Linked DNA regions of Niveibacterium microcysteis. The protein of the gene in region 1 binds, or shares a complex with, the protein of each later gene. Links are inferred from orthologs where the notes say so. Each region holds a gene or a part of one and is shown on either strand. Other genes may lie near its edges.

The links. The genes of interacting proteins can lie anywhere in the genome.
Region 2: the proteins of holA (region 1) and dnaN are in contact, whole or in part, in a cryo-EM structure (PDB 8GIZ), measured with the Escherichia coli proteins. The link is inferred for Niveibacterium microcysteis from one-to-one orthologs.
Region 3: the proteins of holA (region 1) and holB are in contact, whole or in part, in a cryo-EM structure (PDB 8GIZ), measured with the Escherichia coli proteins. The link is inferred for Niveibacterium microcysteis from one-to-one orthologs.

Annotation. Positions count from the first base shown.
Region 1 is NZ_CP071060.1:783,213-786,233, forward strand. Bases 42-2,992 are described here. They hold holA (DNA polymerase III subunit delta), read right to left. Parts: upstream 2,056-2,992; coding sequence 1,027-2,055; downstream 42-1,026. Other genes in these bases: lpdA (dihydrolipoyl dehydrogenase), read left to right, coding at 42-511; JY500_RS03670 (LPS-assembly lipoprotein LptE), read right to left, coding at 2,060-2,590; JY500_RS03675 (GNAT family N-acetyltransferase), read right to left, coding at 2,587-2,992. Also shown: more of lpdA, read left to right, coding at 1-41; more of JY500_RS03675, read right to left, coding at 2,993-3,021. UniProt on the Escherichia coli protein: Part of the beta sliding clamp loading complex, which hydrolyzes ATP to load the beta clamp onto primed DNA to form the DNA replication pre-initiation complex.
Region 2 is NZ_CP071060.1:1,042-3,990, forward strand. What follows is about bases 71-2,949. They hold dnaN (DNA polymerase III subunit beta), read left to right. Parts: upstream 71-897; coding sequence 898-2,001; downstream 2,002-2,949. Other genes in these bases: dnaA (chromosomal replication initiator protein DnaA), read left to right, coding at 71-384; gyrB (DNA topoisomerase (ATP-hydrolyzing) subunit B), read left to right, coding at 2,127-2,949. Outside these bases: more of dnaA, read left to right, coding at 1-70. UniProt on the Escherichia coli protein: Confers DNA tethering and processivity to DNA polymerases and other proteins. Acts as a clamp, forming a ring around DNA (a reaction catalyzed by the clamp-loading complex) which diffuses in an ATP-independent manner freely and bidirectionally along dsDNA.
Region 3 is NZ_CP071060.1:2,498,089-2,501,158, reverse strand. The notes cover bases 71-3,070. They hold holB (DNA polymerase III subunit delta'), read left to right. Parts: upstream 71-1,048; coding sequence 1,049-2,092; downstream 2,093-3,070. Other genes in these bases: JY500_RS11245 (TatD family hydrolase), read left to right, coding at 2,542-3,070; JY500_RS11250 (PilZ domain-containing protein), read left to right, coding at 2,089-2,454; tmk (dTMP kinase), read left to right, coding at 435-1,052; mltG (endolytic transglycosylase MltG), read left to right, coding at 71-438. In the rest of the region: more of mltG, read left to right, coding at 1-70. UniProt on the Escherichia coli protein: Part of the beta sliding clamp loading complex, which hydrolyzes ATP to load the beta clamp onto primed DNA to form the DNA replication pre-initiation complex.

The DNA of each region.
Region 1 (3,021 bases):
CAATGTGCCGCACATCTTCGGTATCGGCGACATCGTCGGCCAGCCGATGCTGGCGCACAAGGGCGTGCATGAAGCACACGTCGCCGCGGAAGTGGCAGCCGGTCAGAAGTCCTTCTTCGACGCGACGATCATTCCGTCGGTGGCCTACACCGAGCCGGAAGTCGCCTGGGTTGGCGTGACCGAGATCGATGCCAAGGCGAGTGGCCGCAAGATTAACGTGGCGAAGTTCCCGTGGGCCGCTTCGGGTCGTGCCATCGCGAACGGCTGCGATTACGGCTTCACCAAGCTGATCTTCGACGAAGAGACGCATCGCGTGGTCGGCGGCAGCATCGTCGGCCCGAACGCGGGCGACATGATCGGCGAGATCGCGCTGGCGATCGAGATGGGTTGTGATGCGGTGGATATCGGCAAGACGATCCACCCGCACCCGACGCTGGGTGAGTCGATCGGCATGACGGCAGAGGTCTTCGAAGGCACCTGTACCGATCTGCCGCCGATGAAGAAGAAGTAAGAACGTCTCGGGGGAGACTGACTGCGCTTCCGACCCGGGCCCCCCTGGGGGGAGGCCCGATGCCTGGCCGCTTGGCTGACGCATCGGGAGCGCAGGGAGCTCCCGCCTGATCGGGCGGTGAGTTCAATTGGAACGCGGCGGCTCTACGGAGCCGCCGCTTTTCCATTCAAGGGCTTGCGGCGCTTGGTGCCGGCGATGCCATAAAAATATTGAATGGCGATTTCCTTGCTTTGGTGCGGAAGGTGGATTAGGGTTAACCCTGACGGACGCCCGGAGACGCACAGAGCTTCCCGGTGAAATCCCTCCCTCCCCGCATCGGGACGCGCATGGCTCCTCCCCCTTGTCATGACGCCAGCCGTGCGCACCGGGCTGTTCCTGTCACCCAATGGCGAGCGAGAATAACCGCCGCTTCAAACAACGGACTGCGCGTACAGACACCCACCGCTTCGGCGCAAGGGTGAATAACAAAAGCTCGGCGACCTCAGGTCGCCATTTTTTTGTCCACGCTTGTCGTGTCAGGCTCGCCGGCGCCGTGGTGTGTTCGCCAGCCGCAAAGCTAACTGCAGGAACTCGTTCCAGAGCTCGCCATCGCCGACGCCCTTGATGATGCGGTCGACGCGGGCGGCATGCATCAGTGCCGCGCGCAGTGTGCCGAGCGGCAGACGTGGCAGGGCGCGCTGAATCAGAGCCTGTTTCTCGCGATCAAACACCCGCTCGCGCTTGAACAGCGCCGCGAGCGGTTGACCGCTGTCTTGCCCTGCGCGCAGCAGCGCCAGCGTGCGGATCTCGGTCGCCATCGCCCACAGCACCAGCGGTGGCGCCGCGCCTTCGCCTTGCAAACCTTCGATCAGACGGGTCAGGCGGGCGGGGTCGCCTTCGAGCAGGGCGAGGCGCAGCTTTTCCGTGTCGTAACGCGCGACGTTCAGCACCGAGTCCTGCACCTGCTCAAGCGTCAGCTCGCCTGGCTCGAACAGCAGGCCGAGCTTCTGCAACTCCTGATGTGCGGCGAGCAGGTTGCCTTCGACGTGCTGGGCAATGAATTCCAGCGCATCGCGCGGTGCGCGCTGCTTCTGGCGTGCCAGCCGCCCGGCCAGCCAGTCCGGCAACTGGGGCAGGGCCGGCGCATTGCATTCGACTTCGACGCCGGCTTCGAGCAGCGCGACGAACCATGCGGCCTTGCGGGCAGCCCAGTCGAGTTGCGGCAGCGTGATCAGCGTGATGACGCCTTGCGGGTCGAGGTGTTTGACGTAGCGCTGCAGCGCCTCGCCGCCTTCGCGGCCGGGCTTGCCGGTCGGAATGCGCAGGTCGATCAGCTTGCTGGAGCCGAACAGGGACAAGTTACCCGCGGCCATCTCCAGGGTGTTCCACTTGAAGCCCTGGGTGACGACCAGCACTTCGCGTTCGTCGATGCCACGGGTGCGTGCTGCGGCGCGGATCGCGTCGCCGGCTTCGAGCACCAGCAGTGGTTCGTCACCATGCACGATGTAGAGCGGCGCGAGGCCGCGTTCGAGCTGGCTGGCGAGCTGTTCCGGCCGAACCGCCATCTGCTTAGCGCGTCGGCGCCGATTGGGTGGCCGGCAACTCCGGCAGCGGCCACGGTGCGGCAGCCATGCGGCGCAGCACGCGTTGGATCAGGTCGTTCTCCATCTCGCGGTAGTACTGCGCTTCTTCCTGTTCCTTCGCCAGCACCAGTGCGTCGTTGAAGGTCATCTCGCGCTTCGTGGCGACTTCGGTGGCCGGGATCACTTCGCGCCCGCCGCGATCGACCACCTTGAACACGATGCGGTCGCGCAGCTCGTATTCACGCACACGGCCGTCGGTGTTCAGGCTCAGGATGATCTTCTCCTTCACGTCCTGAAGGATTACCAGGCTGACTTCGGCTTCGGCCGGGCTATCCACGATCTTGGTGCCGCCGTTGGCTGCGATCTGCCGGCGCAGGTTGGCGCCTGATTCGCTGTAGGCCGACACACCCAGGTGGATCGACTTGAACGGCAGCGGCTGCGGGCCGCGCAGGTGGAAGCCGCAGGCGCCGAGCAGGGTCAGCCCTGCAAGCAGAAGGGCGGATCGGATTCGAGTCACGGTTGAATCTCCGGCCGCAGGCGCGGCGGCTTGGGGTGAAGGCGCGCCATCACGAGGGTGTCCACATAGTCGCCGTTGCGCAGCCCGTGGCTTTTCAGTACCGCTTCCTGCACGAAGCCGCAGGACTCGTACAGCTTTATCGCGCGCGCGTTATCGGCGAACACCTGCAGTTCGATCCGCAACAGGCCGAGCCAGTTGTCGGCGGTGTCGAGCAGGGCCGTCATCAGTGCGCGGCCGATGCCCTGGCCCTGCCAAGCCAGATCGACGGTGATGCCGAGCTGGGCTGCGTGGGCGCGCCGCACTTCGATCTCGCGATGAAGGCCGGCGCAGCCGACGATTTGTCCGTCGACTTCCGCCACCAGCGGCGACTCGTTCGGCTTGTTGTTCTTGAGCCGTTCCACCCACAGTTCGATACCGGGGTAGGGCAGCTG
Region 2 (2,949 bases), 780 kb from region 1 along the record:
AAGAAGGTGCTGGCCTTTGCCCGCTTCCATGGCCGCGATATCAGCCTTGAGCTCGCCAAGGAAGCCTTGCGCGACCTGTTGGCCGCACACAACCGCCAGATCACCTTCGAGCTGATCCAGAAGACCGTCGCCGACTACTACAAGATCAAGGTCGCCGACATGCATTCGAAGAAACGCACCCGCGCCATCGCCCGCCCGCGCCAGGTTGCGATGTTCCTCGCCAAGGAACTCACACCCTCCTCGCTGCCGTCCATCGGCGAGGCCTTCGGTGGCCGCGACCACACCACGGTGTTGCACGCATGCCGGACGATTGCTGAGCTTCGACTCGCTGATCAACAGCTCAACCACGATCTGCATGTGTTGACGCAGACCTTGCGTGGTTGACGCCGAAAACTGTGGATTCAGGGTGGATAGAGCAAGGGGGCGTTTGGGGACAAGCTTGAAGATATCGAGATGGCTGGAAACCGTCCCCACTTGTTCATCGGATAGTACCGTCGTTCCAAACAGGGTTTCAGACCGTTCAAGCGATTGTTTTTATTGTGTAATTTTCACTTATGCACAGAAACAGGTCTTGGTTTACTAATAGTAGTTATATGTTTACAAGATCTTGTTAACAACTGACTGTGAAGCGAATGCGTGTTCTGCGTCGATTGTTTGACCATCGGCTGACCAAAATCGAAACCGCATCAGTGTGAATATTCAGTGGGAAGACCGTGGCAAGATTTGGGGATAAGCGCATCAATTCGGTCGATGAGCAAAACACTCCCCAGTTGTTCATCAAACGCTACGCAGTTTATGAACAGGGTTTTAAGTGCATTAAGCGATTGTATCTATTGGATATTCTGTGTTTATCCACAGAAACCGGGTGCAGTTAACTAATAATAGAGGTTTACTTAAATGCTTCTGTTAACAGCTTCTCGTGAAGCCTTGTTGGGCCCCCTGCAGTCGGTTTCAGGGATCGTCGAAAAACGGCACACGCTGCCGATCCTGTCGAACGTGCTGATCGAAAAGCACGGTGACGACGTCACGCTGCTTGCTACTGACATCGAGATCCAGATCCGCACCTCCGGCCTTGCCAGCGGCGGTACCGACGCCAGCTTCACGGTCGGCGCGCGCAAGTTCCAGGACATCCTCCGCGCCCTGTCTGATGGCACCGAGGTCAACCTCAAGCTCGAGGCAAACCGCCTGTCCCTGCACGCCGGCAAGAGCCGCTTTGCGCTGCAGACGCTGCCTGCGTCCGACTACCCCCGTATGCAGTTCAACGATGCCGAGGCGGTCAGCTTCACGGTGTCGCAGAAGGCCTTCAAACGCCAGCTCGCCCAGGTCGCCTACTCGATGGCGGCACAGGACATCCGCTACTACCTCAATGGCCTTTTGGTTGTTGCTCAGGGCAACGAACTGCGCATGGTGGCCACCGACGGTCACCGCCTTGCATTCGCTTCGGCCGAAATCGACGCGGATTTGCCGAAAACCGAAGTCATCCTGCCCCGCAAGACGGTGCTTGAGCTCGCTCGCCAGCTGGCGGATAGCGATGAACCCCTCGAAATCGCCCTCGCCGGCAATCAGGCACGCTTCCGCTTTGGCCCGATCGAGCTGATCACAAAGCTCATCGACGGCAAGTTCCCGGACTACGAGCGCGTGATTCCGCAAAACCATCCGAAGCTGCTGATTCTTGGCCGGACGATGTTGCTGGCGTCGCTGCACCGCGCCGCAATTCTCACCAACGAGAAGTTCCGGGGCGTTCGTGTGGTACTGTCCTCTGGTAGCCTCAAGATCATCAGCTCGAACGCCGAGCAGGAAGAGGCTCAGGAAGAGATCGAAGTCGACTACGCCGGCGACTCGGTCGACATTGGTTTCAATGTCACCTACCTGCTCGATGTGCTGACGAACTCAGCCACCGACGAGATCGAGCTGCGGCTCAACGATGGCAACTCCAGCGCGCTGATCACCCTGCCGGGCGACGAGCGCTTCAAGTACGTCGTGATGCCGATGCGGATCTAAGCCGACAGTCATTCCCAGCGTTAGGCCACGGAATTGCAGGCGGGCGCGAACGGCTCATTCAGCCGTTCGCGCCTGGTCGTATGATCCGCGGCGATGAATTTCAGTTTTTGAAGCAAGGTCACCCGATGTCCGAACAGAACCAGCAACCCGCCTACGACGAAGACAGCATCCAGCAGCTTGAAGGGCTGGAGGCCGTGCGCAAGCGCCCTGGCATGTACATCGGTGACACCTCTGACGGCACCGGTCTGCACCACATGGTGTTCGAAGTCGTCGATAACGCGATCGACGAAGCGCTGGCGGGCCACTGCGACGACATCGTCGTCACGATCCACACCGACAACTCGATCTCGGTCACCGACAACGGTCGTGGCATTCCGGTCGGCATCAAATTCGACGACAAGCACGAACCCAAGCGCTCGGCGGCTGAGATCGTCATGTGCGTGCTGCACGCAGGCGGCAAGTTCAACCAGAACAGCTACAAGGTCTCAGGCGGTCTGCACGGCGTTGGTGTGTCGTGTGTGAATGCGCTCTCGAAATGGCTGCGGCTGACGATTCGTCGCGACGGCAAGAAGCACTTCCTCGAGTTCAACCGCGGCCACGCCGTGGACCGCCTGCTCGAAGTGCAGAACGGGGTCGAAGTCTCGCCGCTTCGCGTCATCGGTGACACCGAGAAACGCGGCACCGAAGTGCACTTCCTTGCCGATGAAGAGATCTTCGGCACCGTCGAATTCCATTACGAGATTCTCGCGAAGCGTCTGCGCGAGCTCTCCTTCCTGAACAACGGCGTGCGCATTCGCCTGATCGATCAGCGCACCAACCGCGAGGAAGACTTTGCCTTCTCCGGCGGCGTGCGTGGCTTCGTCGAGTACATCAACCGTGCGAAGACGGTGTTGCACCCCAACGTCTTTTACGCGGCCGGTGCCACTCAGGTGCCGGTCAGCGGTGGCG
Region 3 (3,070 bases), 1.7 Mb from region 1 along the record:
TCGAAGCGGGATCCGGATCTGCCTGTCAGCTCGCCTTACGAGGCGCTGATCATGGCCTCGCTGATCGAAAAGGAAACCGGTATCGCGGAGGATCGGCCACGCATCGCGTCGGTTTTCTACAATCGTTTGCGGATCGGTATGCCGTTGCAGACCGATCCCACGGTGATCTATGGTCTCGGCCCTAATTTCGACGGCAACCTGCGCAAGGCCGATCTGCAGGCCGATACGCCGTACAACACCTACACCCGTCGCGGCTTGCCGCCAACACCGATTGCGATGCCGAGCGAGGCAGCGCTGGCTGCGGCCTTGCACCCGCCGCGCACGCCCTACCTGTATTTCGTGGCTCGTGGCGATGGGTCGAGTGAATTCTCCCGTACCTTGGACGAACATAATCGCGCCGTCGCGCGCTATCAGAAACGCAAGGGCAACAACCGATGAGCGGACGCTTCATCACCTTTGAAGGGATAGACGGTGCTGGCAAGAGCACCCAGATCGCAGCCGCGGTGGCATTGATCGCTGGCCGAGGCCTCCAGGTCGTGCAGACGCGGGAGCCTGGCGGTACTCCGTTGGCCGAAAAACTGCGTGAACTGGCGCTGCATGAACCGATGCATCTTGAGACCGAGGCGCTGGTGATGTTCGCTGCGAGGCGGGAACATCTGGCCGCGAAGATCGAGCCGGCGCTGTCTGCCGGGCAGTGGGTCGTCTGCGATCGCTTCTCGGACGCGACGTACGCGTACCAAGTGGGCGGGCGTGGCCTTGCCGCGGACAAGTTTGCCGTGCTTGAGCAATGGGTCCATCCCCATCGCCAGCCGGATCTGACCTTCCTGTTTGATCTGGATCCCGCGATCGCCGCCGCGCGTATGGCGGCAAGCCGCAGCGAAGGCGACCGCTTCGAACGCGAGCAAGCCGACTTCTTTGCGCGCGTGCGTGCCGCCTACCTCGCGCGCGCTCGTGACTGTTCCGCGCGCTTCCATGTGCTGGATGCCACCCGGACGCCGGATGACATTCAGCGAGAGGTGGAAGAGGTGATCCGGGAGCGCTTCTTCGCATGATTCTTCCCTGGCATCAAACGCTGTGGACACGTCTGGCCGCCGCGGGCGAACGCGGGCACCATGCCTTGCTGCTGGCCGGCCCCCCAGGTGGCGGCAAGCGCCAGTTCGCCGAGGCGGTTGCCGCTGCGAGGCTGTGCGATCGGCCCGGCGCAGAGGGATACGCCTGCGGTGAGTGTGAGGCCTGCACCTGGCGCGCAGCGGGTACCCATCCGGATCTGTTCCGGCTCGTGCCTGAGGCGGACGAGGCCGCGGATGACGTCAGCGAGGCTGACAAGGAAAGTGCCAAGTCACGCCAGATCAAGGTGGAGCAGATCCGGCAGCTCCAGGACTCGCTCACCCGCAAGGGTCATCGTGGCGATCGCCGCGTGGTGCTGGTGGACCCTGCGGAGGCCATGAACGCCGTGACCGCAAACGGGCTCCTCAAGCTGCTCGAAGAGCCGCCGGTTGGCGTGCTGTTCCTTCTGATCACGCGCGCGCCGGATCGGCTGCTCCCGACCATTCGCAGCCGCGCGCAACGTTGGGATTTCCCAGCCCCGGATGCCGCTCAGGCGTCGGCCTGGCTGGCTGAGCAGGGGATCAAGGATTCGGCGACCTGGCTCGGCTTTGCTGGCGGTATGCCGGTTGCAGCAGAGGAACTTTCGTCCGGCCCGCTGGCGGCCTGTCGCGCTCGCTTCGTCAAGGACATCACGACCCTGCCACAACGCGACCCCGTCGAACTTGCCGGCACATGGGATACCTGGCTTCGAAGCAAGGATGCTCAGGCGGCCGCATTCGACATGCCGCGCCTGGCCGACTGGTTGTTGCGCTGGTATGCCGACCTGGCTGCAGCAGCCAGCGGTGCGCCGCTTCGGTATTTCACCGATGCAGAATCCGCTTTGCGTGGGCTGACGCGCGGCTGGAACGCCGAAGAAGCGCTCGGTTGCTACAATGATGGACTGAACCTGCGCCGCGTGGCGGCGCACCCGCTCAACGCACGCTTGCTGCTCGAAGATACCCTGCTGCGATACTGTCGCCGCCTCGCTACCGGGAGAACCGCATGAGTACGCCCCAGCCATCGACCATTGCGCGTCCAGCGGTGCTGTCGCTCAGCATCAACTCCAAGTCCGCACTGTTCGCGGCCTACATGCCTTTCATCCGCAACGGTGGCTTGTTCATCCCGACCAACAAGACCTATGGTCTGGGCGACGAAGTCTTCATGCTGCTGCAGTTGATGGACGATCCGGCCAAGCTGCCGGTCAAAGGCAAGGTCGTCTGGTGTACGCCGCCCAACGCCCAGGCCGGTCGTACGCAGGGCGTCGGCGTGCAGTTCACCGAAGACGAGAGCGGCTCCACCGTTCGCGCCAAGATTGAGCAAGTGCTCGGCGCGCATATCGGCTCGAATCGCCCCACCCACACCATCTGATTTGGCGTTCGCGCCGCGTCGTGCCACCGCGATCGTTTATCGCGTCGGCGGGCCGTCGCGTGCTTCTCGTAGCGCGCTTGGATAGCCATGTTTGTAGATTCACACTGTCACATCGATTTCTCTGATCTGGTCGACCTTGGCGAGAAGTTGTTCGCCGATATGCATCAGGCGGGCGTCACGCACGCGCTTTGTGCTGGCGTCAGCATCGAGCGCCTCCCTGGGGTACTCGCGATTGCGGAGGCGCGCCCCAACGTGTTCTGCTCCGTGGGCGTGCACCCGGAACACACCGAGGGTGAGGATCCGGATGCCGCGCGTCTGCAAGCACTCGCAGCGCACCCGAAGGTAGTGGCGATTGGCGAGACCGGGCTCGACTACTACTGGCACAAGGACAAGCCGGAATGGCAGCGCGAGCGTTTTCGCCAACATATCCGCGCAGCCCGCGCCTGTGGCAGGCCGCTGATCGTGCATACGCGCGATGCGGCGGATGACACCTTGCGGTTGATGCGCGAAGAGGGCGCCGATGCATGTGGCGGCGTGATGCACTGCTTTACGGAGTCTTGGGATGTCGCCGCCGGCGCGATGGAGCTGGGCTTCTACATTTCCTTTTCCGGCATCG